2 regions of the Streptomyces sp. NPDC020884 genome follow, and region 2 is predicted to be linked to the other one. Evidence: riboswitches for the same ligand, from Rfam matches in the RefSeq annotation. Region 2 holds a riboswitch; the other holds the start of a gene.

Region 1 (6,056 bases), on a different contig from region 2:
TGCACGAGTTCGGTGCCTGGCACGGCACCTGGATCGAGGAGAAGGGGCAGGCCGTCGCGGTCCACACCCGACGCGCCGAGGACCCGCAGGCGGCCTTCGAGACGCTGCGCGGACCCCTCGGCGAGCTGGCCGCGCAGCACGGGCTGATCGTCGAACCGGGCCGCCTGGTCCTGGAGTTGCGCCCGCCCGGCATGGACAAGGGCGTCGCGCTCGCCGCGTTCGTCGCGGAGCTGGACGCCGAATCCGTGATCTACGCGGGCGACGACCTCGGGGACCTCGCCGCGTTCGCCGCGGTGGAGAAGCTGCGGTCCGAGGGCCCGGACGGCATCCCCGGCCTGCTGGTGTGCAGCGGCAGCGCCGAGGTGCCCGAACTGGCCGAGCGGGCCGACCTGTCGGTGCCGGGCCCGGCCGCCGTCGTCGCGTTCCTGGCGGCCCTGGCCGAGCGGCTGTGACCGAACGGCCGTGACCGAACGGCCGTGACCGAGCGCCGGTGACCGAGCGGCCGTGACCGAACGGCCCTGTCCCGGCCCCGGGGGCTCACCCCTGGCGCAGGGCGTCCAGCTGGTCGAGGAACCACTGCTGGGGCGGCAGCGCGGTCGCCGCCCCGGCCAGCCGCTTCGTCCGGCCGGACCGTTCGTCCGCGCTCATCGTCAGCGCCTCGTGCAGGGCCTCGGCGGTGCCCGTCACGTCGTACGGATTCACCACGATCGCGTCCTCGCCCAGCTCCTCGTACGCCCCCGCCTCCCGCGACAGCACCAGCGCGCAGCCGTGGTCGGAGACGACGGGGACCTCCTTGGCGACCAGGTTCATCCCGTCCCGGATCGGGTTGACCAGCGCCACGTCCGCCAGCCGGTACGCGGCCAGCGAGCGGGCGAAGTCGTCCTTCACATGGAGCACCACGGGCGTCCAGGTCTCCGTGCCGTACGCCCCGTTGATCTCCGTGGCCAGGGTCTGCACCGCCGCCGTGTAGTCCCGGTAGACGGCGAGGTCCTGCCGGGAGGGGTAGGCGAAGGCGATGTGCACGACGCGCTCGCGCCACTCCGGGCGGGCGTCCAGCAGCGCCCGGTAGGCGTGCAGGCCGCGCACGATGTTCTTGGACAGTTCGGTGCGGTCCACCCGGACGATGGTCTTGCGGCCCTCGCCCACCTGCTCCCGCAGCGCCGCCATCCGCTCCGCCACGTCCGGCTCCTGCGAGCGCCGGCGCAGGAAGTCCGCGTCGGCCCCGAGGCCGTGCACCCCGATCCTGGTCCGGCCCGTGCCGCCGAGGATCTCCGTACAGCAGCTGATGAACGCGTCCGCCCAGCGCCGGGTCAGGAACGCGGCCCGGTCCGCGCCGAGGATGCCGCGCAGCAACTGCTCGGCGATGTCGTCGGGCAGCAGCCGGAAGTAGTCCACGGGCGCCCACGGGGTGTGCGAGAAGTGGCCGATCCTGAGGTCCGGGCGCAGCTCGCGGAGCATGCCGGGGACCAGGGCCAGGTGGTAGTCCTGCACCAGGACCGCCGCCCCGGGGCCCGCCTCCTCGGCGAGCGCCTCGGCGAAGGCCCGGTTGTACGTCTCGTACGAGGCCCACTGCCGGCGGAACTCCGCGTCGAAGACCGGCTCGACGGGCGTCTGGTAGAGCAGGTGGTGCACGAACCACAGCACCGAGTTCGCGATGCCGTTGTAGGCGTCGGCGTGGACCTCGGCGTCGATGTCCAGCATCCGCACGCCCGCCTCGCCGACCCCGCGCCGCACCGCCTCGCGGTCACCGTCCCCGAGGGCGGCGCAGACCCACAGCTTGTCGTCGACGGAACTCAGCCCGGAGACGAGACCGCCACCGCCCCGCTTGGCGTCGAGCGTCCCGTCCTCGCCGAGCGTGTACGAGACCGGGCCGCGGTTGGACGCGACGAGGACCTGGGCGGTGGAGGCGGCTGCGGGTTCGGCGTGCTCGGAGACCATGTAGCGGAACCTAGCCCGTTCGGGAAGCCGCCAAACGCCTCCCGAGCCCTGCGCCCCTCCCGCCGCGTGGCGCTCCGGAGCCGCTCACTGCTCACGCCGCGTGGCGCTCGGCGTACTCCGCGATCTCCCGCATCGGCGGCCGCTCCTCCGTGTCCACCGCATGGGTACGGGGCACGAAGCCGTCCTCGCCGCGCTCGAACTGGGTCAGCGCCGGCCGCACCAGATGGCCCCGGGAGAGCCGCAGCTGCGCCGTGCGGTAGATCGCCGCCGCCATCCGGCCCAGCGCCTGCCCGTCCTGGTGCCGGTGCCTGCGGACGCCGACGTCGACCTGGCCCAGCGCGTCCAGGCCCACGGTGTGCAGGGCGTCCACCAGCAGCCCCAGCTCCACTCCGTAACCGACCGGGAACGGCAGCCGCTCCAGCAGGGACCGCCGCACCGCGTACTCGCCGCCCAGCGGCTGCACGAAGCCGGCCAGCTGCGGCCAGTGCAGATTGAGCAGCGGACGTGCCACCAGTTCGGTGACCCGACCACCCTGACCTGCGCGGTCGCCGAGCGGGCGGTCGTACATCGCCTTGACGAACTGGACGGCCGGATCGGTGAGCAGCGGCCCGACCGTGCCCGAGACGAAGTCCGCCGAGAAGTCCTTCAGGTCGGCGTCCACGAAGCAGACGATCTCGCCGCTGGTCACCAGGAGTGACCGCCACAGGACCTCGCCCTTGCCGGGCAGGGCCGGGATCCGGGGCAGGATCGCGTCCCGGTGGACCACGTGCGCGCCCGCCGCACGGGCGACGGCGGCGGTGGCGTCGGTGGAGCCGGAGTCGATCACCACGAGCTCGTCGACCAGCCGGACCTTCTCCATCAGCTCCCGGCGGATCGTCGCCACGATCGCGCCGACCGTGGCCTCCTCGTTCAGCGCGGGCAGGACGACACTCACCGACGTACGGTGCGGATCGGCGTCCCGGGCGTCGGTGAGCCGGGTCAGCGGGCGGTCGTCGGACGACCAGGAACGCCTGGTCAGCCAGCGTTCCACCTCTTCGAGCACGGTCGGCACTCCCTGTGTGTGATCCATCTCGCGGTTCGGACGACTATCTCAACGGTCCGGTGCTTCGGTTACAGTCTTGAACAACGCGGATGACCCTCGCATGTCGGGGTCGGACCGTACATAAACGCCTGGATCGAAGATTCAGTGCCATAGAGCTCATCCAGAGGGACTGAGGGAACGGCCCGTTGAAGTCCCGGCAACCCTCCTGCCGACCGCGAGGTCACGGTGGGGAAGGTGCCAATTCCGTCTTGTGACGAAATGCGTCGCGAGGAAGATGAGGAGAAAGGGCCTCCGCCATCATGGCTGTTCAGACCGTTGCAGGTAACACCGCTTCTGCCGCCACCCCGTCCGTGGATCTCGGTCCCGCCGTGGCGCTTTCCTGCCGCGAATGCGGCGAGCGTTTCGAGCTCGGCCCCCTCTTCGCCTGTGCGTCCTGTTTCGGGCCGCTGGAAGTGGCCTACGACCTGCCCACCGGCTCCCCGGAGGAGCTGCGCAAGCGCATCGAGGCCGGCCCGGACAACATCTGGCGCTACGCCCCGCTGCTGCCGGTGCCCGCCGACGTCGCGGAGAAGCCCAACATCAACCCCGGCTTCACCAAGCTGGTCAAGGCCGACAACCTCGCCCGTGAGCTGGGCGTCACCGGCGGTCTGTACGTGAAGGACGACTCCGGCAACCCGACGCACTCCTTCAAGGACCGCGTCGTCGCCATCGCCGTCGAGGCCGCCCGCGCCTTCGGCTTCACCACCCTCTCCTGCTCCTCCACGGGCAATCTGGCCGGAGCCGTCGGCGCCGCCGCCGCCCGCGCCGGACTGCGCTCGTGCGTGTTCATCCCGCACGACCTGGAGCAGGGCAAGGTCGTCATGGCCGCGGTGTACGGCGGTGAGCTGGTCGGCATCGAGGGCAACTACGACGACGTCAACCGCTTCTGCTCTGAGCTCATCGGCGACCCGCTCGGCGAGGGCTGGGGCTTCGTCAACGTCAACCTCCGCCCGTACTACGGCGAGGGCTCCAAGACCCTGGCGTACGAGATCTGCGAGCAGCTCGGCTGGCGGCTGCCCGACCAGATCGTCATCCCGATCGCGTCCGGCTCCCAGCTCACGAAGATCGACAAGGGGTTCCAGGAGCTGATCAAGCTCGGTCTGGTCGAGGACCGGCCGTACAAGATCTTCGGCGCCCAGGCCGAGGGCTGCTCCCCGGTCTCCGCCGCCTTCAAGGCCGGTCACGACGTGGTGCGCCCGCAGAAGCCGAACACCATCGCCAAGTCGCTGGCCATCGGCAACCCGGCGGACGGCCCCTACGTCCTGGACATCGCCCGCCGCACCGGCGGCGCGGTGGAGGACGTGAACGACGAGCAGGTCGTGGACGCGATCAAGCTGCTGGCGCGCACCGAGGGCATCTTCGGCGAGACGGCGGGCGGCGTGACGCTCGGCGTGACGAAGAAGCTGATCGAGGCCGGTGTCATCGACCCGTCGCTCACCACCGTCGTGCTGAACACCGGTGACGGCCTCAAGACGCTGGACGCGGTCGCCGCGACCTCCCAGGCCACGGCGACGATCAAGCCGAGCCTGGACGCGTTCCGCGCCGCGGGCCTCGCCGCCGCCTGACCACCCCGACCGAAGGAAGAAGGGCACCCACCATGAGCGTCAAGGTCCGCATCCCCACCATCCTCCGCACGTACACGGGCGGCCAGGCCGAGGTCCCGGCGGAGGGCGCGAAGCTCTCCGAGGTCATCGAGTCCCTGGAGAAGGACCACCCCGGCATCGCGGCCCGCGTCCTGGACGACCAGGGCAAGCTGCGCCGCTTCGTGAACGTGTACGTCAACGACGACGACGTGCGCTTCGAGGGAGGCCTGGACGCGGCCACGCCGGACGGCGCGGGCGTCTCGATCATCCCCGCGGTGGCCGGCGGCTGCTGAACCGCCCCCGGGCCGCCCCGCGGCCCCACCGCACCACCGCGTCACCGACGTTGCCCCCTCCGCACCAGAAGCGGAGGGGGCAATTCTGCATGGTTGAGCACGGTACAGTTGGGGAAGCACCTTCCGCTGTTCGTGCGGCCCGCATATGAGAATGCGCCCGGCCCCGATAAGAAGCAGCCAAAGTACGTGAACCTCTTGTGGCATAAGTGGCCTTTGCCTGGCCCGACTTGCCCGTAAATTTCACTGAACCCACATATTCGCGCGTTCTGCTGTGCCCAGAATTCTCGTCCGATTGACCTGTTGCAGAGGGCAGTTGGGCGGATACATTCGGCCGCGGTCGACGCGCTGCGGCGCCGCGCACCCTCTCCTGTCGGGGGGTGAGTTCCGACCCGGGTCCGCGAAGTGCGGTCCCGTGCAAGGGCCAGTAATAGGGGAGTTAGGCATGGCTCAGGGCACCGTCAAGTGGTTCAACGCGGAGAAGGGGTACGGCTTCATCGCGGTCGACGGTGGTGCGGATGTTTTCGTCCACTACAGCGCGATCCAGATGGACGGGTACCGCACCCTCGAAGAGGGTCAGCGAGTTGAATTCGAGATCTCGCAGGGCCAGAAGGGGCCCCAGGCCGACATGGTCAAGCTCGCCGTCGGCTGAGCTCGGCGCGGTCGTCCGACGACACTACTCACGCACGCAGGGCCCGACCCCGGATCAGGGGATCGGGCCCTCCGTGCGTCCCGGGACCGGGGCGGGGCCCGGGGTGAGGGCCAGGTGAGGGCCGGGGTGAGGGCCTGATCGATCTCCGCATCGCGTCCCTCGTCCTGTCCACATCCGACGGGGGACGCTTGCACTCGCAGGGGTCGAGTGCTAATCATTGGCGTTAGCACTCTCCAGGTGAGAGTGACAGAAACTTGGACCGGGCCGGTGAGGCCCGCAGGTGCGGTGGGGCAAGGAACCACCACACAGGCAGGCCGTCCGTCGCGGGCGCCTCTCGGTCCGGAGAAATCCACCCCTGTCCGGGAGGACCACTTCACATGGCCAAGATCATCGCGTTCGACGAGGAGGCACGGCGCGGTCTCGAGCGCGGGATGAACCAGCTCGCCGACGCCGTCAAGGTCACCCTCGGCCCCAAGGGCCGTAACGTCGTCCTCGAGAAGAAGTGGGGCGCG
Region 2 (6,056 bases):
CCTTCCCCGACACGACGCTGCCGGAGCAGGAGAAGAAGGACGTCATCGCGTACATCGAGTCCGTGAACGGTGACGAGACGGAGAGCCCCGGCGGTCTCGCCCTCGGGGGTCTCGGTCCGGTCAGCGAAGGTCTGTTCGCCTGGATCTTCGGACTCGGCGCGCTCGTCGCAGTCGCCGTTTGGGTCGCGGCCCACACCGCTAAGGCCAAGAAGTCATGAGTAGCCAACAGATTCCAGAAGACAGCCTGCCCGTGGTGCAGGAGACCGCGCACGGCGCGGTGGAGGGTACGGACGACCCGTTCGCCGACCCGGGGCTGCCGGCCCACCAGCCGCGCATCCAGGACCTCGACGAACGAGCCGCGAACCGCTCGGAGCGGGCCGTCGCGTTCATGTTCACCCTCTCGATGCTGGCGACGGTGGGCTTCATCGCCTCCTACGTCATCTTCCCGGTGGACAAGATCGTCTACATCTGGCCCTTCGGCCATGTGAGCGCGCTCAACTTCTCCCTGGGTCTCACCCTGGGCGCCGCGCTCTTCTTCATCGGCGCGGGGGCCGTCCACTGGGCGCGCACCCTGATGTCCGACGTCGAGGTCGCCGCGGACCGGCACCCGATCGAGGCCGCGCCCGAGGTCAAGGCGCAGGTCCTGGCGGACTTCGCGGCCGGCGCCGAGGAGTCCGCGATCGGTCGGCGCAAGCTGATCCGCAACACCATGTTCGGTGCGCTGGCCCTGGTGCCGCTCTCCGGCGTGGTCCTGCTGCGCGACCTCGGTCCGCTGCCGGAGAAGAAGCTCCGCACCACCCTGTGGGCGGAGGGCAAGCAGCTCATCAACATGAACACGATGAAGCCGCTGCGCCCCGAGCACATCACTGTCGGGTCGCTGGCCTTCGCCATGCCCGAGGGTCTCGACCCGGAGTCGCACGACTTCCAGACGCAGATGGGCAAGGCGGCCCTGATGATCATCCGCATCGAGCCGGACGACATCAAGGACAAGCGCCAGCTGGCCTGGGCCCACGAGGGCATCGTCGCGTTCTCCAAGATCTGCACCCACGTCGGCTGCCCGATCAGCCTGTACGAGCAGCAGACGCACCACGTGCTCTGCCCGTGCCACCAGTCCACCTTCGACCTCTCCGACGGCGCTCGCGTCATCTTCGGTCCGGCCGGCCACCCCCTTCCGCAGCTGCGGATCGGTGTCAACAGCGAGGGCAACCTCGAGGCGCTCGGCGACTTCGACGAGCCCGTCGGTGCTGCCTTCTGGGAGCGCGGATGAGTACTGCGACAAAGAACCCTTCCGCCGCCGGACCGGCGGGCGGACGCAAGGCTCCGGCCGGCGAGCGGGTGGCCGACTGGGCGGACGGCCGGCTGGGCATCTACGGCCTGGCCAAGGCCAACATGCGCAAGATCTTCCCGGACCACTGGTCCTTCATGCTCGGTGAGGTCTGCCTCTACAGCTTCATCATCATCATCCTCACGGGTGTGTATCTGACGCTGTTCTTCCAGCCGAGCATGGGCGAGATCGTCTACCACGGTCCGTACGAGCCCATGCAGGGCATCCGGATGTCCGAGGCCTACGCCTCGACCCTGAAGATCAGCTTCGAGGTCCGCGGTGGTCTGCTCGTGCGGCAGATCCACCACTGGGCCGCGCTGATCTTCCTGGCCGGCATGTTCGTGCACATGATGCGCGTCTTCTTCACGGGCGCCTTCCGCAAGCCGCGCGAGATCAACTGGCTCTTCGGCTTCCTGCTGTTCGTGCTGGGCATGTTCACCGGTTTCACCGGCTACTCCCTCCCGGACGACCTGCTCTCCGGTACGGGTGTCCGCTTCACCCAGGGCGCGATCCTGTCCGTGCCGATCGTCGGCACGTACATCTCGATGTTCCTGTTCGGCGGCGAGTTCCCCGGCCACGACTTCGTGGCCCGGTTCTACTCGGTCCACATCCTGCTGCTGCCGGGCATCATGCTCGGCCTGCTGGTGGCCCACCTGATCCTGGTCTTCTACCACAAGCACACGCAGTTCGCGGGCCCCGGCAAGACCAACAAGAACGTCGTCGGCATGCCGCTGCTGCCCGTGTACATGGCGAAGGCCGGAGGGTTCTTCTTCCTGGTCTTCGGCGTCATCGCGGCCATCTCGGCCGTCGCCACGATCAACCCGATCTGGGCGCTCGGTCCGTACCGCGTCGACCAGGTGTCCACCGGCGCCCAGCCCGACTGGTACATGGGCTTCGCGGAGGGGCTGGTCCGTGTGATGCCGGGCTGGGAGATCAACCTCTGGGGCCACACGCTCGCCCTGGGCGTGCTCATCCCGCTGGTTCTCTTCGGCCTGGTCCTCACCCTGCCCGCGATGTACCCGTTCATCGAGTCCTGGATCACCGGGGACAAGCGCGAGCACCACATCCTGGACCGCCCGCGCAACGCCCCGACCCGTACGGGCCTCGGCGTCGCCTGGGTCACGGCGTACTTCATCGGCCTCGTCGGCGGTGGAAACGACCTGTGGGCCACGCACTTCCACTTGTCGATCAACTCGATCACCTGGTTCGTCCGGATCTTCTTCTTCGTCGGACCGGTCATCGCGTTCATCGTCACCAAGCGGATCTGCCTCGGCCTCCAGCGCCGCGACCGGGAGAAGGTGCTGCACGGTCGCGAGACCGGCATCATCAAGCGCCTGCCGCACGGTGAGTTCGTCGAGATCCACGAGCCGCTCAGCCCGGAGCAGCTGCACACGCTCACGGCGCACGAGCAGTACCAGCCGCTCGAACTCGGCCCCGCGGTCGACGAGAACGGCGTCAAGCGCAGGATCTCCCCGGTGCAGAAGGTCCGCGCCAAGCTCAGCAAGGGGTACTTCGCCGAGGGGAACCAGATCCCCAAGGCCACCCCCGAGGAGTACAAGGAGATCAGCGAGGGCCACGGCCACCACTGATCACCTGAACCGATCGCCACCGTGAGAGCCCCGTCCATCCGATGGACGGGGCTCTTCGCGGTCCCTGCGGCTGGATAAGGTGGACCCATCTTCCCTACCCGGCTGTGGACCCTGGAGCGGACCATGAACGTTGTGACCCCGAACGGCGGCGACAGCGTGGCGGACCGTTCCTGGCCCGGCCTCCTGAACCCCCTGCTGCGCGGCGAGAACCTCAGCTCCGAGGAGACCGCCTGGGCCATGGACCGCATCATGAGCGGCGAGGCCACCGACGCGCAGATCGCCGGGTTCGCCGTCGCGCTGCGGGCCAAGGGCGAGACCGTCGACGAGGTCACGGGTCTGGTCCGGGCGATGTACAGCCACGCCAGGACCATCCATGTGCCGGGCCGCACCGTCGACATCGTCGGCACCGGCGGCGACCTGGCCAGGACGGTCAACATCTCGACCATGTCCGCGATCGTCGTCGCCGGCACCGGCGCCAAGGTCGTCAAGCACGGCAACCGGGCCGCCTCGTCCGCGAGCGGCTCCTCCGATGTGCTGGAGAAGCTCGGCGTCAACCTGGAGCTGACCCCGCAGCGGGTCGTCGAGGTCGCCGAACAGGCGGGCATCACCTTCTGCTTCGCCGTGAAGTTCCACCCCGCCCTGCGGTACGCCGCCAAGGCCCGCAAGGAACTCGGAGCGCAGACCACGTTCAACATCCTGGGCCCCCTCACCAACCCGGCCCAGGTGCGCGCCCAGGCCGTCGGCGTCGCCGACGCCCGGATGGCGCCGATCGTCGCGGGCGTCCTCGCCGACCGGGGCAACTCCGCGCTGGTCTTCCGCGGCGACGACGGCCTCGACGAGCTGACCACCACCGCCACCTCCCGGGTCTGGGTGGTGCGCGACGGGGCCGTCCGCGAGGAGCCCTTCGATCCGCGCGACGTCGGCCTGCCCATCGTCCCCGTCGAGGCGCTGCGCGGCGCCGACGCCTCGTACAACGCCGATGTGGCCCGCCGCCTGCTGGACGGCGAGAGCGGCGCGGTCCGCGAGGCGGTGCTGCTCAACACGGCGGCGGCCCTGGTCGCCCTGGACCCCGGCCCCGGCACGCTGACCGAGCAGCTCGCGGCCAAGATCGCGGTGGCGGCCGAGGCCATCGACTCCGGCGCGGCCAAGCAGGCACTGGAACGCTGGATCGCCGCCAGCAACGCCTGAGCGCACCGGAGAGACACCTTCGGCGCACACGGTGTGACACAGGGCGCAGTCCGGATGCCGGACTGCGCCCTTGCGTGTGTGCATACGTATGGCAAGATGCTGCGCAGGTCATGAGTGACAGCGACTACGGCCCCGGCCCGCTGTCCGGCAACCCTCCGTCCGTGGCGGGGTGCCCCGGGTGAAGACCAGGCCGTAGGCAGCGAGGTCTGCGGCAAGCGCGGGCCCCTCGGCATCCAGCGGATGTCAGCCCCCGGGGTCCTGGTCCCTAGGGAGCCTTCTGTGAGCAAGCGAATGCGTTAGGGCCCGTCGGCCCTCTTCCGCGCACCTTTCCCGCCCGTTCCTGCGCTGCCGCGTACCCGCCGGCGCACGACCGCGCATATCCGGGTTGCCCCGGACCTCTTCGCCTGCCTGTTACGGGAGTTCGCCATGTCTGTCTCCACCGCTGTCCTCGACTCGTCGGTTTGTGCCCCGCTGCCCGTTCTGGGCCAGGACGTCACTGTTCCGCTCGTCACCGGCGGTGAGGTCACCTACGCCGCGCTCGACTACGCCGCCAGCGCCCCGGCCCTCCAGCGGGTCTGGGACGACGTCGCCGCGTACGCCCCGTACTACGGCAGCGTCCACCGCGGGGCCGGCTACCTCTCGCAGCTCTCCACCGACCTCTTCGAGAACAGCCGCCGCACGGTCGCGGAGTTCCTCGGCTGCCGCGCGGACGACCAGGTGGTCTTCACCCGCTCCACGACCGACTCCCTCAACCTGCTGGCCGCCGCGATCCCCGCCGGCTGCCAGGTGTTCGTGTACGAGACCGAGCACCACGCGTCCCTGCTGCCCTGGCGCGACGCCCAGGTCACCTACCTCAACGCGCCGCGCACCCCGGCCCAGGCCGTCGAGACCCTGGAGCGCGCGCTGGCCGACCGCGACCCCTACGGCCCCGCCCTCGTCTGCGTCACCGGCGCCTCCAACGTGACCGGCGAGCTGTGGCCCGTGCGGGAACTGGCCGCCGCCGCCCACGCGCACGGCGCCCGGATCGTCCTGGACGCCGCGCAGCTCGCCCCGCACCACCCGGTGGACATCGCCGAACTGGACGTCGACTGGGTCGCGTTCTCCGGCCACAAGCTGTACGCGCCGTTCGGCTCCGGGGTCCTGGCCGGCCGCGCCGACTGGCTCGAGGTGGCCGAGCCGTACCTCGCCGGCGGCGGCGCCTCCCGCAAGGTCGCCCGGCGCGCCGACGGCGGCGTGGACGTCGACTGGCACACCACGGCCGCCCGCCACGAGGCCGGTTCGCCCAACGTCATCGGCGTCTACTCCATCGCCTCCGCCTGCAAGGCCCTGACCGAGGCGGGCTTCGACTCCCTGGTCGCCCGGGAGCAGGAGCTGGTGACCCGGGTCCGCGAGGGCCTCGCCGAGGTGCCCGAGGTGCAGGTGCTCTCGCTGTTCGGCGACGACGCGCCCCGGGTCGGCGTCATCTCCTTCGTGGTGCGCGGCTGGAACAGCTCGCACTTCGCCGCCGCGCTCTCCGCGGAGTACGGCATCGGTGTCCGCGACGGCCTCTTCTGCGCGCACCCGCTCGTGCGCACCCTGCTCGGCAGCGACCCGCAGGACCCGGGCGAGTGCGGCGCGCCGGAGGCCGAGCCGGGCGAGCGGTCCCTGAACGCGATCCGGGTGAGCTTCGGCGCGGGCACGCCGGACGAGCACATCGAGCGGTTCCTGCGCGCGGTCGCCGAGCTGGTCAGCGAGGGCGCCCAGTGGAAGTACCGCACCGAGGACGGCCGTTGCGTCCCGGACCGGGGCGAGGCCGCCCAGGTCTGAGGGACCCCCTGAAACGCCCCGGCCGGGGACAGGCGCGCTGCCTGTCCCCGGCCGGGGTGTGTCGCCGGTACGCCTACGCGTCGAGGCCGATGGCGAACGCGGCTTCCAGGTCGTGCTGGGAGTAGGTGCGGAACGCGACATGGGTGTCG

Evidence for each region. Region 2 has a riboswitch for S-adenosylmethionine ahead of ACH4UK_RS01750 (aminotransferase class V-fold PLP-dependent enzyme). Riboswitches for the same ligand answer to the same signal wherever they lie in the genome.
Region 1: it holds a riboswitch for S-adenosylmethionine, as region 2 does, so the genes downstream of both, thrC (threonine synthase) here and ACH4UK_RS01750 (aminotransferase class V-fold PLP-dependent enzyme) in region 2, are expected to answer to the same signal.

The regions. Positions count from the first base shown of each region.
Region 1 is NZ_JBIRRY010000003.1:691,312-697,367, reverse strand. Features, by position in the region: gene otsB (trehalose-phosphatase) at 1-452, shown strand, start outside; gene ACH4UK_RS14170 (trehalose-6-phosphate synthase) at 538-1,938, opposite strand; gene ACH4UK_RS14165 (glucosyl-3-phosphoglycerate synthase) at 2,030-2,980, opposite strand; SAM riboswitch class I at 3,134-3,261, shown strand; gene thrC (threonine synthase) at 3,280-4,584, shown strand; gene ACH4UK_RS14155 (MoaD/ThiS family protein) at 4,617-4,895, shown strand; gene ACH4UK_RS14150 (cold-shock protein) at 5,338-5,544, shown strand; gene groL (chaperonin GroEL) at 5,922-6,056, shown strand, end outside.
Region 2 is NZ_JBIRRY010000001.1:379,884-385,939, reverse strand. Features, by position in the region: gene ACH4UK_RS01770 (c-type cytochrome) at 1-218, shown strand, start outside; gene ACH4UK_RS01765 (Rieske 2Fe-2S domain-containing protein) at 215-1,267, shown strand; gene ACH4UK_RS01760 (cytochrome bc complex cytochrome b subunit) at 1,264-2,913, shown strand; gene trpD (anthranilate phosphoribosyltransferase) at 3,037-4,101, shown strand; SAM riboswitch class IV at 4,208-4,325, shown strand; gene ACH4UK_RS01750 (aminotransferase class V-fold PLP-dependent enzyme) at 4,528-5,907, shown strand; gene ACH4UK_RS01745 (Lrp/AsnC family transcriptional regulator) at 5,981-6,056, opposite strand, start outside.